Regions from separate parts of the Streptosporangium sp. NPDC051022 genome, predicted to be linked through region 2. Evidence: riboswitches for the same ligand, from Rfam matches in the RefSeq annotation. Region 2 holds a riboswitch; each other region holds the start of a gene.
The links. Region 2 has a riboswitch for S-adenosylmethionine ahead of thrC (threonine synthase). Riboswitches for the same ligand answer to the same signal wherever they lie in the genome.
Positions count from the first base shown of each region.

Region 1: another riboswitch for S-adenosylmethionine. It lies ahead of AB0N02_RS14715 (glutathione S-transferase C-terminal domain-containing protein); the one in region 2 lies ahead of thrC (threonine synthase).
Region 3: another riboswitch for S-adenosylmethionine. It lies ahead of AB0N02_RS17645 (aminotransferase class V-fold PLP-dependent enzyme); the one in region 2 lies ahead of thrC (threonine synthase).

Region 1 is NZ_JBFBCF010000007.1:31,156-34,420, forward strand. It holds gene AB0N02_RS14710 (FAD/NAD(P)-binding protein) at 1-358, opposite strand, end outside; gene AB0N02_RS14715 (glutathione S-transferase C-terminal domain-containing protein) at 495-1,436, opposite strand; SAM riboswitch class IV at 1,473-1,586, opposite strand; gene AB0N02_RS14720 (DUF402 domain-containing protein) at 1,639-2,145, shown strand; gene AB0N02_RS14725 (nitric oxide synthase oxygenase) at 2,186-3,265, opposite strand, start outside.
Region 2 is NZ_JBFBCF010000005.1:362,344-365,608, reverse strand. It holds gene AB0N02_RS12780 (trehalose-6-phosphate synthase) at 1-522, opposite strand, end outside; gene AB0N02_RS12775 (RNA polymerase sigma factor) at 624-1,184, shown strand; SAM riboswitch class I at 1,386-1,526, shown strand; gene thrC (threonine synthase) at 1,541-2,803, shown strand; gene AB0N02_RS12765 (MoaD/ThiS family protein) at 2,825-3,100, shown strand.
Region 3 is NZ_JBFBCF010000009.1:109,898-113,162, reverse strand. It holds gene AB0N02_RS17650 (NADH-quinone oxidoreductase subunit D) at 1-91, opposite strand, end outside; gene AB0N02_RS17645 (aminotransferase class V-fold PLP-dependent enzyme) at 110-1,366, opposite strand; SAM riboswitch class IV at 1,486-1,601, opposite strand; gene AB0N02_RS17640 (TerC family protein) at 1,873-2,808, shown strand; gene AB0N02_RS17635 (cytochrome P450) at 2,849-3,265, shown strand, end outside.

The DNA.
Region 1 (3,265 bases), on a different contig from region 2:
GGGCGGTGTCGACGGCGCGCCGGAAGACGTGGGTGAGGTAGGCGTTCTGGACCGGGCGGGAGACGAACCGGCCCGGCTCGCAACCGAGCCACTGGGCCAGCGACGGGCCGGGGTGGATGGGTCCCCGGCACTGGACGGACTCGTCGGTGAACAGCGTCACGTCGGCGGCGGTGGAGTTCATCCAGAGCAGCTCCGGCTGGTTCTCACGCCAGACCCGGCCGCCGCCCGGCGGATAGGGGTCGATCACGTGGACGTCCAGCGACGGCCATTTGAGCAGTTCGGCGGCGTTGGCACAGATCCGCTCCAGCAGGCAGGTGCCGGTCGGTCCGGCGCCGATGACGGCGATGGAGGCGCTCATGCCGTTCCTCCGCCCCCGTGGCCCGCCACGGGTCTTCCGCGACCGCCGAGAGGGCCACCGAAGGGGCCACCGCGGCCGCCGAGGGGGCCGCTGACAGCGCCGCTGACGGCGCCGCTGACGGGGTCGCTGACAGGGTTCACAGGGCGGCTCTGCGATGGGGCTGGTTCCAGTCGGCGTGCGAGGGCTCCACCGGGATCCGCCAGGGGTCGGTCTCCCCGTCGGGGACGGAGAGCGCGGAGAAGTCCGTGTTTCCGCGGAAGGCGGGGTGCTGGTAGAGGTCCCTGGCATAGGCCCACAGGTTGGGGAAGGCGGTCAGCGGGCGCTCGCTGATCCTGGCGGCCGGGTTGTCGCTCAGGTCGAACCTGAGCAGCGTCGGCCAGAGCCGTACGTCCGACTCGGTGATCGCCGAGCCGAACAGGAACCTGCGGCCGGCGAGCCTGGCGTCGAGCTCCTCCAGGAAGGCGATCACGGGCCGCCTGGCCTCGTGGTATCCGGCCTCGGTCGTGGCCGAGGCGACGCGTCCGGCCGCGGTGTTGGCGTATTCGTAGATTCGGGCGTTGAGCGCGTCGATGTCGGGCCTGAGCTCCTCGGGGTAGAGGTCGACCTCCGGATCGCCGCCGAACCTGGCGCCCAGGTCGAGGGTGATGTCCGGGAAGTTGTTGCTGACGATGAGCCCTGCCCGCCTGTCCCACAGCACCGGCACCGAGACGTGCCCGTCGAAGCCCGGCTCGGTCGCCTCGTAGGCCTGCCTGAGGGTGGCGAAGCCGTTCACCGGGTCGGCCCCGCGCCGTTCACGGAACGCCCAGCCGCGGCCGTCGCGGTCGTCGTCCACGTAGGACAGCGAGACCACGTCCTGCAGGCCCTTGAGGGAGCGCACGATCGCCGCGCGTTGCGCGTAGGGGCAGACCGCCGCGACATAGAGGTGGTAGCGCCCCGGCTCGGCCGGGAACTCCCCGGTGCCGTCGTCGGTGATCCGCCCCTGGAAGGGGTAGCGAAGGCCCGGCCTGCCGCCCGGCCGGTAACGGCCGTAGGCGTCCAGGTCGACGGGGCTCGCGTAGTTGAGTGTGATCTCGGACATGTGGCGCTCCCAGGCATGCCTCGGTGACCCGCTGCGGGTCCGCGCTTGCGGCACGCCCACCGTGCCGCCTGGTCTTCCCCCGGGGGCACCCCGCCGCGGCGCGAGGGTTGCCGGCCAGCCAGCCGGGGCTTTGCACTGACACTCTTAACCTAGTTAGACGGTAGGAAATACATGAATCTCTGTCAAGCCTTAAAGTTGAGGGATGTCTCATGAGATCATGAAGGTGGTCTACCGCAAGTACGACGGCTCCCTGCACTGGAACCACCCGGCCCTGCTCCTCGGCGAGGACGAGCACGGGGTGTGGACCGGCTGCCCGGCGGGCACCGTCGGCAGCAGGGGGAGCGAGCCCCCGGTCACCTGGGAGCTCCCCTTCGTGCTCCTGTTCCCCCGCGAGTCATGGTGGACGGCCACCTTCAACCCGGCACCGCACAGGCTGGAGATCTACTGCGACATCTCGACCGTGCCGAGTTGGAGCGACGGCGAGGTCACCATGGTCGATCTCGACCTCGACGTGATCCGCCTCCGCGAGGACGGCCGGGTGCTCCTGGACGACGAGGACGAGTTCGAGGAGCACCGCGTCCGCTACGCCTATCCCCCCGACGTCGTCGCGAACGCCCGCGCCTCGGCCGCCACGCTGCTGGAGGCCGTCGCCGCGGCCACGGCCCCCTTCGACTCCTCGGCCGCCCGCTGGCTCGCCCTGATCTCCTGACCCCTCCTCCCGGATCCCCGCCTTCTCCCGGGTCCCCGGCTCATCCCGTGAGGGGCCGCCGGCCGAGCGCCCGTTCGAGCGAGTCGGGGTGGCTGACGAAGTTCGGCGACAGTTCCGCGGCGTCGTAGTAGCGGTGGAAGACCGGCGTGGCGGAGCCGGAGATCGGCGGGACGATCCAGGTCCAGTCCGCCGGGCAGACCCGGCCGGCCTTCTCCTCGCGTTCCAGATGGGTCAGGAACCGCCGGGCCTCGGTGTGGTGGTCGGTCACCGTCACTCCGGCCCGGTCGAAGGAGTGCAGGACCGCCACGTTCAACTCGACCAGGGCGTGGTCGCGCCAGAGCGAGCGGTCGCTGCGGGTGTCCAGGCCGAGATGCCCGGCGATCAGCGGCACCAGGTCGTAGCGGTCGGCGTCGGCCAGGTTGCGGGCCCCGATCTCGGTGCCCATGTACCAGCCGTTGAAGGGGGCCGCCCGGTAGCAGATCCCGCCGATCTCCAGGCACATGCTCGATATGGCCGGTACGGCGTGCCAGCGCAGCCCCAGCCGCTCGAACCACGGGTAGGCGGGGTGGGACAGCGGCACCTCCAACACGGCGTCCCCGGGGACCGTGGACAGCAGCGGCGCCCCGTCCCCCATCGAGATCACCAGGGGAAGCACGTCGAACGGCGTGCCCGCACCGCCCTGCCAGCCGAACTTGCGCACCAGCGTGGTGAAGCCGACGTAGCGGGGGTCGCCGACGACCGAGCCGTCGTCCATCCCGTATCCGGCGTAGCGGATGAGCTGTTCGTTCCAGATCCTCGGCCCGGGAGCCCCAGGACGGTCGGGGGCGAACACCGTGATCGTCGGCCGGATCCGGCCGTCGGACACGGCTTCGCGGAGGTGGTTCACGCACTCGACGGCGACCCCCTCGGCCGTGCGCACCCGGCGCCGGTCGCGCACGCGCAGCGACCTCCAGTAGAGCCGCCCGATGCACCTGCCGCTGTTGCGCCAGGCCACCCGGGCCCCGAAGGCGAGCTCGTCCGGCGTGTGCGTGTAGGTTCCCGTCCTCGCGATCTCGGCGCGCACCTCACGCAGCCGGAACCGTACCGGCCCCGCGGCCGGATTCTCCTCGTGGAACAGCCT
Region 2 (3,265 bases):
GAAGTGGGCGATCCGCAGGTCGGGCCGCTCGACCCTGAGCATGGCGGGGACCAGGCCCAGGTGGTAGTCCTGCACCATCACCCTGGCGCCGTGTGAGGCCTCCTCGGCCAGCGCCATCGCGAACGCCTCGTTGTAGGTCTGGTACGACTCCCACTCCCGGCGGAACCTGGCGTCGAACTGCGGCCGGTTGGGGGTGTCGTAGAGGAGATGGTGGACGAACCAGAGCGTGGAGTTGGCGACCGCGTTGTAGGCGCGGTGGAAGGTGGCCGCGGGGATGTCGAGCATCCGCAGCGCGCCGGTGTCGTAGCCCGTCCGGTCCAGGCGGCCGCCGGGGGCCAGCCGTACGGCGCTGCGGTCCCCGTCGGACAGCGCGGCGCAGACCCACAGGAAGTCGAGGTCCTTGGCCACCCCGGACAGTCCGGAGACCAGTCCGCCGCCGCCCCTGCGCATGGTCAGCGAGCCGTCCTCGGACAGGGTGAAGGAGACGGGGCCGCGGTTCGAGGCCACCAAAGTCGCGCTCATTTTGATCCCCTCGCCTAGGACTGGCTTGTCCCGAAGGTTAACCAAACATAACCGGCGACCGTAGGATGTCGAGCGACTGTGACCGCTGATGGGGGCTCGTGATGGCGCTGGACGAGACGACCGAGGAACTGGCGCGCGCAGCCGCAGGAGGCGACCACCGCGCGCTGGGCGAGCTGCTGCGGCGGATCGAGCCCGAGGTGCTGCGGCACTGCGGGCGGATCCTGCCCTACCGGCAGGACGCCGAGGAGGCCTCCCAGGACACCCTGCTGGCGGTGGCCCGCAACATCGGCCGCTTCGAGGGACGGGCGCGGTTCAGCACATGGCTGCACATCGTGACCGCCAACTGCGCCCGCACCACCTACCGTTCGCTGAAGCGGCGCTCGGCGGAGCAGAGCTCGGAGGAACTGCCGCTGCTCAACAAGCCCGACGTCGCCCGGGTGAGCGTGATCGCCGGTTCCCGGCTCGACCTGCTCGACGCGATGGAGGCGCTGGAGGCGGACAAGCCCGATCTGGCCCAGGCGCTGGTGCTGCGCGACATCTGCCAGCTCGACTACAACGAGGTGGCCGAGCAGCTCGGCATCCCGCTGGGTACGGCCAAGTCCCGCATCCACCAGGCACGCAAGTATGTGCAGGGGGCGCTGGGCGACGCCTACGGTTTCTGACCTCGTCGTGGCGGCCGGTCAAGACCGGCCGCAGTGACCGACGGGGACGCGGGCCTGTTCCGGCGCTCCGCGCCGACCTGCGACGGCAAGCTTGTCCGAAAAATGACACACTTTGTCTTATCTGGCGAGACGACTGGTCAGGATCGCGGTAGGTCGGGGTAGAGTGCTTGAGACCTGCGTGTCAGGTTTACAACTGAACATTGCTCATCCAGAGGGGTGGAGGGACCGGCCCTGCGAAGCCCCGGCAACCCTCCCGGTTCATGACTCGCGATCGGGCGAGGTCGACCGGGACAGGTGCCAATTCCGGTCTGTGGCCAGGGTGGTCGCAGACGAAGATGAGGGAAAGGCCTCGCTTCATGGCGCTCGCGAACACTGAATCCACCACCTCGCTCGACTTCGGTCCCGCCGTCGCGCTGTCCTGTCGGGAGTGCGGTGCCCGCTACGAGCTCGGTCCGAGCTTCGCCTGTATCGAGTGTTTCGGGCCCCTTGAGATCGCCTACGACTTCGGGCGCGTGACCCGCGAGCAGATCTCCGAGGGGCCGACCAGCATCTGGCGCTACCGTTCCCTGCTGCCGGTCCCGGCCGACGTGGCCGCCAAGCCCAACATGGCGCCCGGCTGGACCAAGCTCGTCAAGGCCGACAACCTCGCGCGTGAGCTGGGCCTGCGCTCGCTGCACGTCAAGGACGACTCCGGCAACCCCACCCACTCCTTCAAGGACCGCGTGGTCGCCATCGCGGTCGAGGCGGCCAGGAACTTCGGCTTCCACACCCTCTCCTGCTCCTCGACCGGCAACCTGGCGGGCGCGGTGACCGCGGCCGCCGCGCGGGCGGGTCTCGACGCCTGCGTGTTCATCCCCTCCGACCTGGAGCAGGCCAAGATCGTCATGGCCTCGGTCTACGGTGGCAAGCTCGTCGGCATCGAGGGCACCTACGACGACGTGAACCGCTTCTGCTCCGAGCTCATCGGCGACGAGCTGGGCGACAAGTGGGGCTTCGTCAACGTCAACCTCAGGCCCTACTACGCCGAGGGCTCCAAGACCCTGGCCTACGAGATCGCCGAGCAGCTCGGCTGGCGGATCCCCGACCAGATCGTCATCCCGGTCGCGTCCGGCTCCCAGCTGACGAAGATCGACAAGGCGTTCAAGGAGCTGATCGCGCTCGGTCTCGTCGAGGACAGGCCGTACAAGATCTTCGCCGCGCAGGCGGAGGGATGCTCCCCGGTCTCCGCCGCCTACAAGGCGGGTCACGACGTGATCCGGCCGGTCAAGCCCGACACGATCGCCAAGTCGCTGGCCATCGGCAACCCCGCGGACGGCCCCTACGTGCTCGACATCGCCCGGCGTACCGGCGGCGCGGTCGAGGACGTCACCGACCCCGAGATCGTCGAGGCGATCCACCTGCTGGCCAGGACGGAGGGCATCTTCGCCGAGACCGCGGGCGGTGTCACCGTCGGCGTGCTGCGCAAGCTGGTGGAGTCGGGGCGGATCGACCCCGACGGCGAAACGGTGGTGCTCAACACCGGCGACGGCCTGAAGACCCTTGACGCGGTGGCGGGCCAGGCGCGTCCCACCGCCGTCATCCGGCCTTCTCTCGACGCGTTCCGCGCGGTCGTCGCCTGAACTCCTGAAAGGTACTGAATTATGAGTGTTTCTGTGCGGATTCCGACGATTCTCCGTACGTACACCGGTGGCGAGGCCGAGGTGAACGGCGAGGGCGAGACCCTGCGGGACGTTCTCCAGAAGCTCGACGCCGACTTCCCGGGGATCGGTGCCCGTATCCTCGATGAAACGGGCAAGATCCGTCGTTTCGTGAACGTCTACGTCGGTGATGAGGACGTCCGTTTCGCCGACAACCTCGACACCGCCACGCCGGCAGGTGTCCAGATCTCCATCATCCCCGCGGTCGCCGGAGGCTGAGCCCCGATCTCCCGGTGGTCACCGAGGGGTGATCGCCGGCGACGGCCCGAGGCGCTCACTGCACCGAAACGGCACTCATAGGACACATTTCCGCACCCGCACCGGCCTGGCCGTGTGCGGGTGTCGTGTTTTGTGATGCAAGCTCATATTTGTGGCATCGAGATA
Region 3 (3,265 bases), on a different contig from region 2:
CCTTGCCGCCCGCCGCCGCGACCGCGTCCGCTCCGGCCCCGATCCCCACGTTCACTTCCCGGGGCGCGCCCTGGGCACGAGGCTCAGTCATATGCCCCATGCTGCCACGTCAGCGGCGGGAGGCGAGATCCCGCAGAGCCGCGATCAGACGGTCGACGTGCTCGGTGGTGCTCCCGATGCCGATGGAGGCGCGCACCGCCGAGGCGGTCACGTCCTCGCAGCCGCCGTCCTTGGCGCCCAGGAGGTGGCGGACGAAGGGGTGGGCGCAGAACTTGCCGTCGCGGACGCCGATGCCGTACTCGCCCGACAGGGTCTCGGCGACCTGGCGGGCGGTGAACCCGTCGACGACGAAGGAGACGATGCCGACCCGCGGGTGCTCCGGGCCCCACAGGGACAGCTCGTGGACGCCCTCGATGTCCGCGAGGCCCGCGCGCAGGCGGCCCAGGAGGCGCTCCTCCTCGCGCACCAGCGCGTCCCAGCCGGTGGCGGTCAGCGCGTCGCAGGCGGCGGCCAGCGCGATCGCGCCGAGGACGTTCGGCGTTCCGGCCTCGTGCCGGGCCTCGGGGTCGGAGTGCCACTCGGTCTCGTCGTCGTTCACGGCGCGCACCGCGCCGCCGCCCCTGAGGTACGGCTCGGCCGCCGACAGCCAGTCGGAGCGGCCGATCAGCGCGCCCGTGCCGAAGGGGGCGTACAGCTTGTGCCCGGAGAAGACCACGTAGTCCAGGTCGAGCGCGGTCAGGTTGAGGCGGCGGTGCGGGACGAGCTGGGCGGCGTCGACCAGGATGCGGGCGCCGTGGCGGTGGGCGATGTGGGCCAGGGCTGCGATCGGCCACAGTTCGCCGGTGACGTTGGAGGCGGCGGTCACGACCAGCAGCTTGGGGCCGTCGATCGCGGCCAGCGCGTCGTCGGCCGCGCGCACCGCCTCGCCGGGGAAGGCGGGGGCGGGCAGCCGTACGGCGTCGGCCCACGGCAGCAGCGAGGCGTGGTGCTCGGTGTCGAAGACCACGGTGGTGGTCCCGGAGGGCAGGCTGCGGGCCAGCAGGTTGGTGGCGTCGGTGGTGTTCCTGGTGAAGATCACCGAGTCGTCGGGGCGGGCGCCGACGAAGGCGCGCACGGTGTGCCTGGCCTGCTCGTAGCGGGCGGTGGTCAGCTGGGAGGCGTATCCCGCTCCGCGGTGGACGCTGGAGTAGGCCGGGAGCGCGGCGGCGACGGCGGCGCTCACCGGCTCCAGACAGGGGGCGCTGGCGGCGTAGTCGAGGTTGGCGTAGGAGACGAGCCTGCCGCCCTTCACCGGGACCTCCAGGTCCGCGCCGAGCACCGCGGGGATCGGGCGGTCGTCGCAGGCGCGCGTCGCCGGGACGGTCACGGCGGTGTTCTCGACGGTCTGGGGGACGGCGGAGGCGGTGGAGGTGAAGATCGTCAGAGTGGACACGCCGGTGCTCCTTAGAGGTCATCGGACCCCAAGCCGTCGGCGTTGGTGCGTGGAGCCCGCGCTTGCCCGACACACTCCGTGCCGGACCAGGTCCTCACCCGGGGCACCCCGCCGCGGACGCGAGGGTTGCCGGCCAGCGAGCCGGGGCTTGTCACTGGCACTCATGACCTACGGATCGGACTATACCCACAGCCGGGCCGTGCTTGGCAAGTCCGGAGAACGGCGCGGCGTTCCGGGGTGGAGGGAGCGGACGGGGCCCACGGGACGGCGGGCGGACCGGGGGGAAGGGCGATGAGCAGGCCGGGAGAGGGCTGCGACGGGTCCGGGGAATGTTCCCGAGGAGGGCGGGAGGAGTTTTCGGGGGTGATCCGGAGGAACTTCCGGTCCTGTCCGATCGTCTGGTGCTTTGACCGGGCCGGATCCGAGGACTGGAGGACACGATGGAATGGATCGCCGACCCGGCGAGCTGGATAGGGCTGCTCACCTTGGTCGCCCTGGAGATCGTGCTGGGGATCGACAACATCATCTTCATCTCGATCCTGGCCGGGAAGCTTCCCCCGGAGCAGCGCGACAACGCCCGCAAACTGGGCCTGCTGGCCGCCCTCGTCAGCAGGCTGGCGCTGCTGCTGGCCCTGTCGTGGGTGGTACGGCTCACCGCCCCGCTGTTCGAGGTCTTCGGCCACGAGATATCGGGGCGCGACCTGATCCTGATCCTCGGCGGCCTGTTCCTGCTGGCCAAGAGCGTCCACGAGATCCACGGCCACACCGAGGACGGTCCCGGCCACTCCGGCACCGGGGCGGCGGTCACCTCCTTCGGCATGGTGATCGTTCAGATCATGCTGCTGGACATCGTGTTCTCCCTCGACTCGGTGATCACCGCGGTCGGCATGGTCGACGAACTGGCCGTCATGGTCATCGCGGTCATCGTGGCGGTCGTCGTGATGCTCTTCGCCTCGGGCCCGATCAGCCGGTTCGTGGACAAGCACCCGACCATCAAGATGCTCGCGCTGTCCTTCCTGGTGCTGATCGGCGTGGTGCTCATCGCCGAGGGCCTCGAGCAGCACATCTCCAAGGGATACATCTACTTCGCGATGGCGTTCTCGCTGGTGGTGGAGCTGCTGAACATCCGGGCGCGCCGCAGGTCGGCCCTCGCGCGGCGGGCCGCCGCGGACGGGGACGTCGCGGGCTCCGGGGACTCCGGGGAGCCCGGGACGTCCGGGAGCCCGGTGAACCCGGAGGGCGGGCGGAACTCCGGGAGCCCCGCGAACCCGGAGGGCGGGCGGAACCCCGCAAGCGGGTGGAACCCCGGGAACCTGGAGAACCCCGGGAACCCCGGGACCCCCGGGAACTCAGGGGCTGAGCGGTCCGATTCCTGACGCAGGATGCCGGTTTTACGTGGACTATTACCATGGTTGGGTGCACTTTGATCCATGGAGTCCGGAATTCGTCGCCCATCCCTACGACGTCTACGCCGAGCTGAGACGGGAACGGCCGGTCGGCTTCTACGAGCCGACCGGCCAGTGGCTCGTCGCCCGGCACGCCGACGTCAACACGCTGCTGCGCGACCGCAGGCTCGGCCGCTCCTACCTGCACGTGGCCACGCACGCCGAGTTCGGCAGGCCGGACGACCCCGAGTTCCAGGATCCGTTCTGGCGGGTGGTCAGGGCGGGGATGCTGGACGTCGAGCCGCCGGTCCACACCCGGCTGCGGAGGCTGGTCTCCAAGGCCTTCACCCCGCGCATGGTCGAGGCGCTGCGCCCCAAGGTCGCCCGGATCGCCGGGGAACTGGTGGACGCCTTCGTCGAGCGCGGTGGGGGGAACCTCATCGCCGAG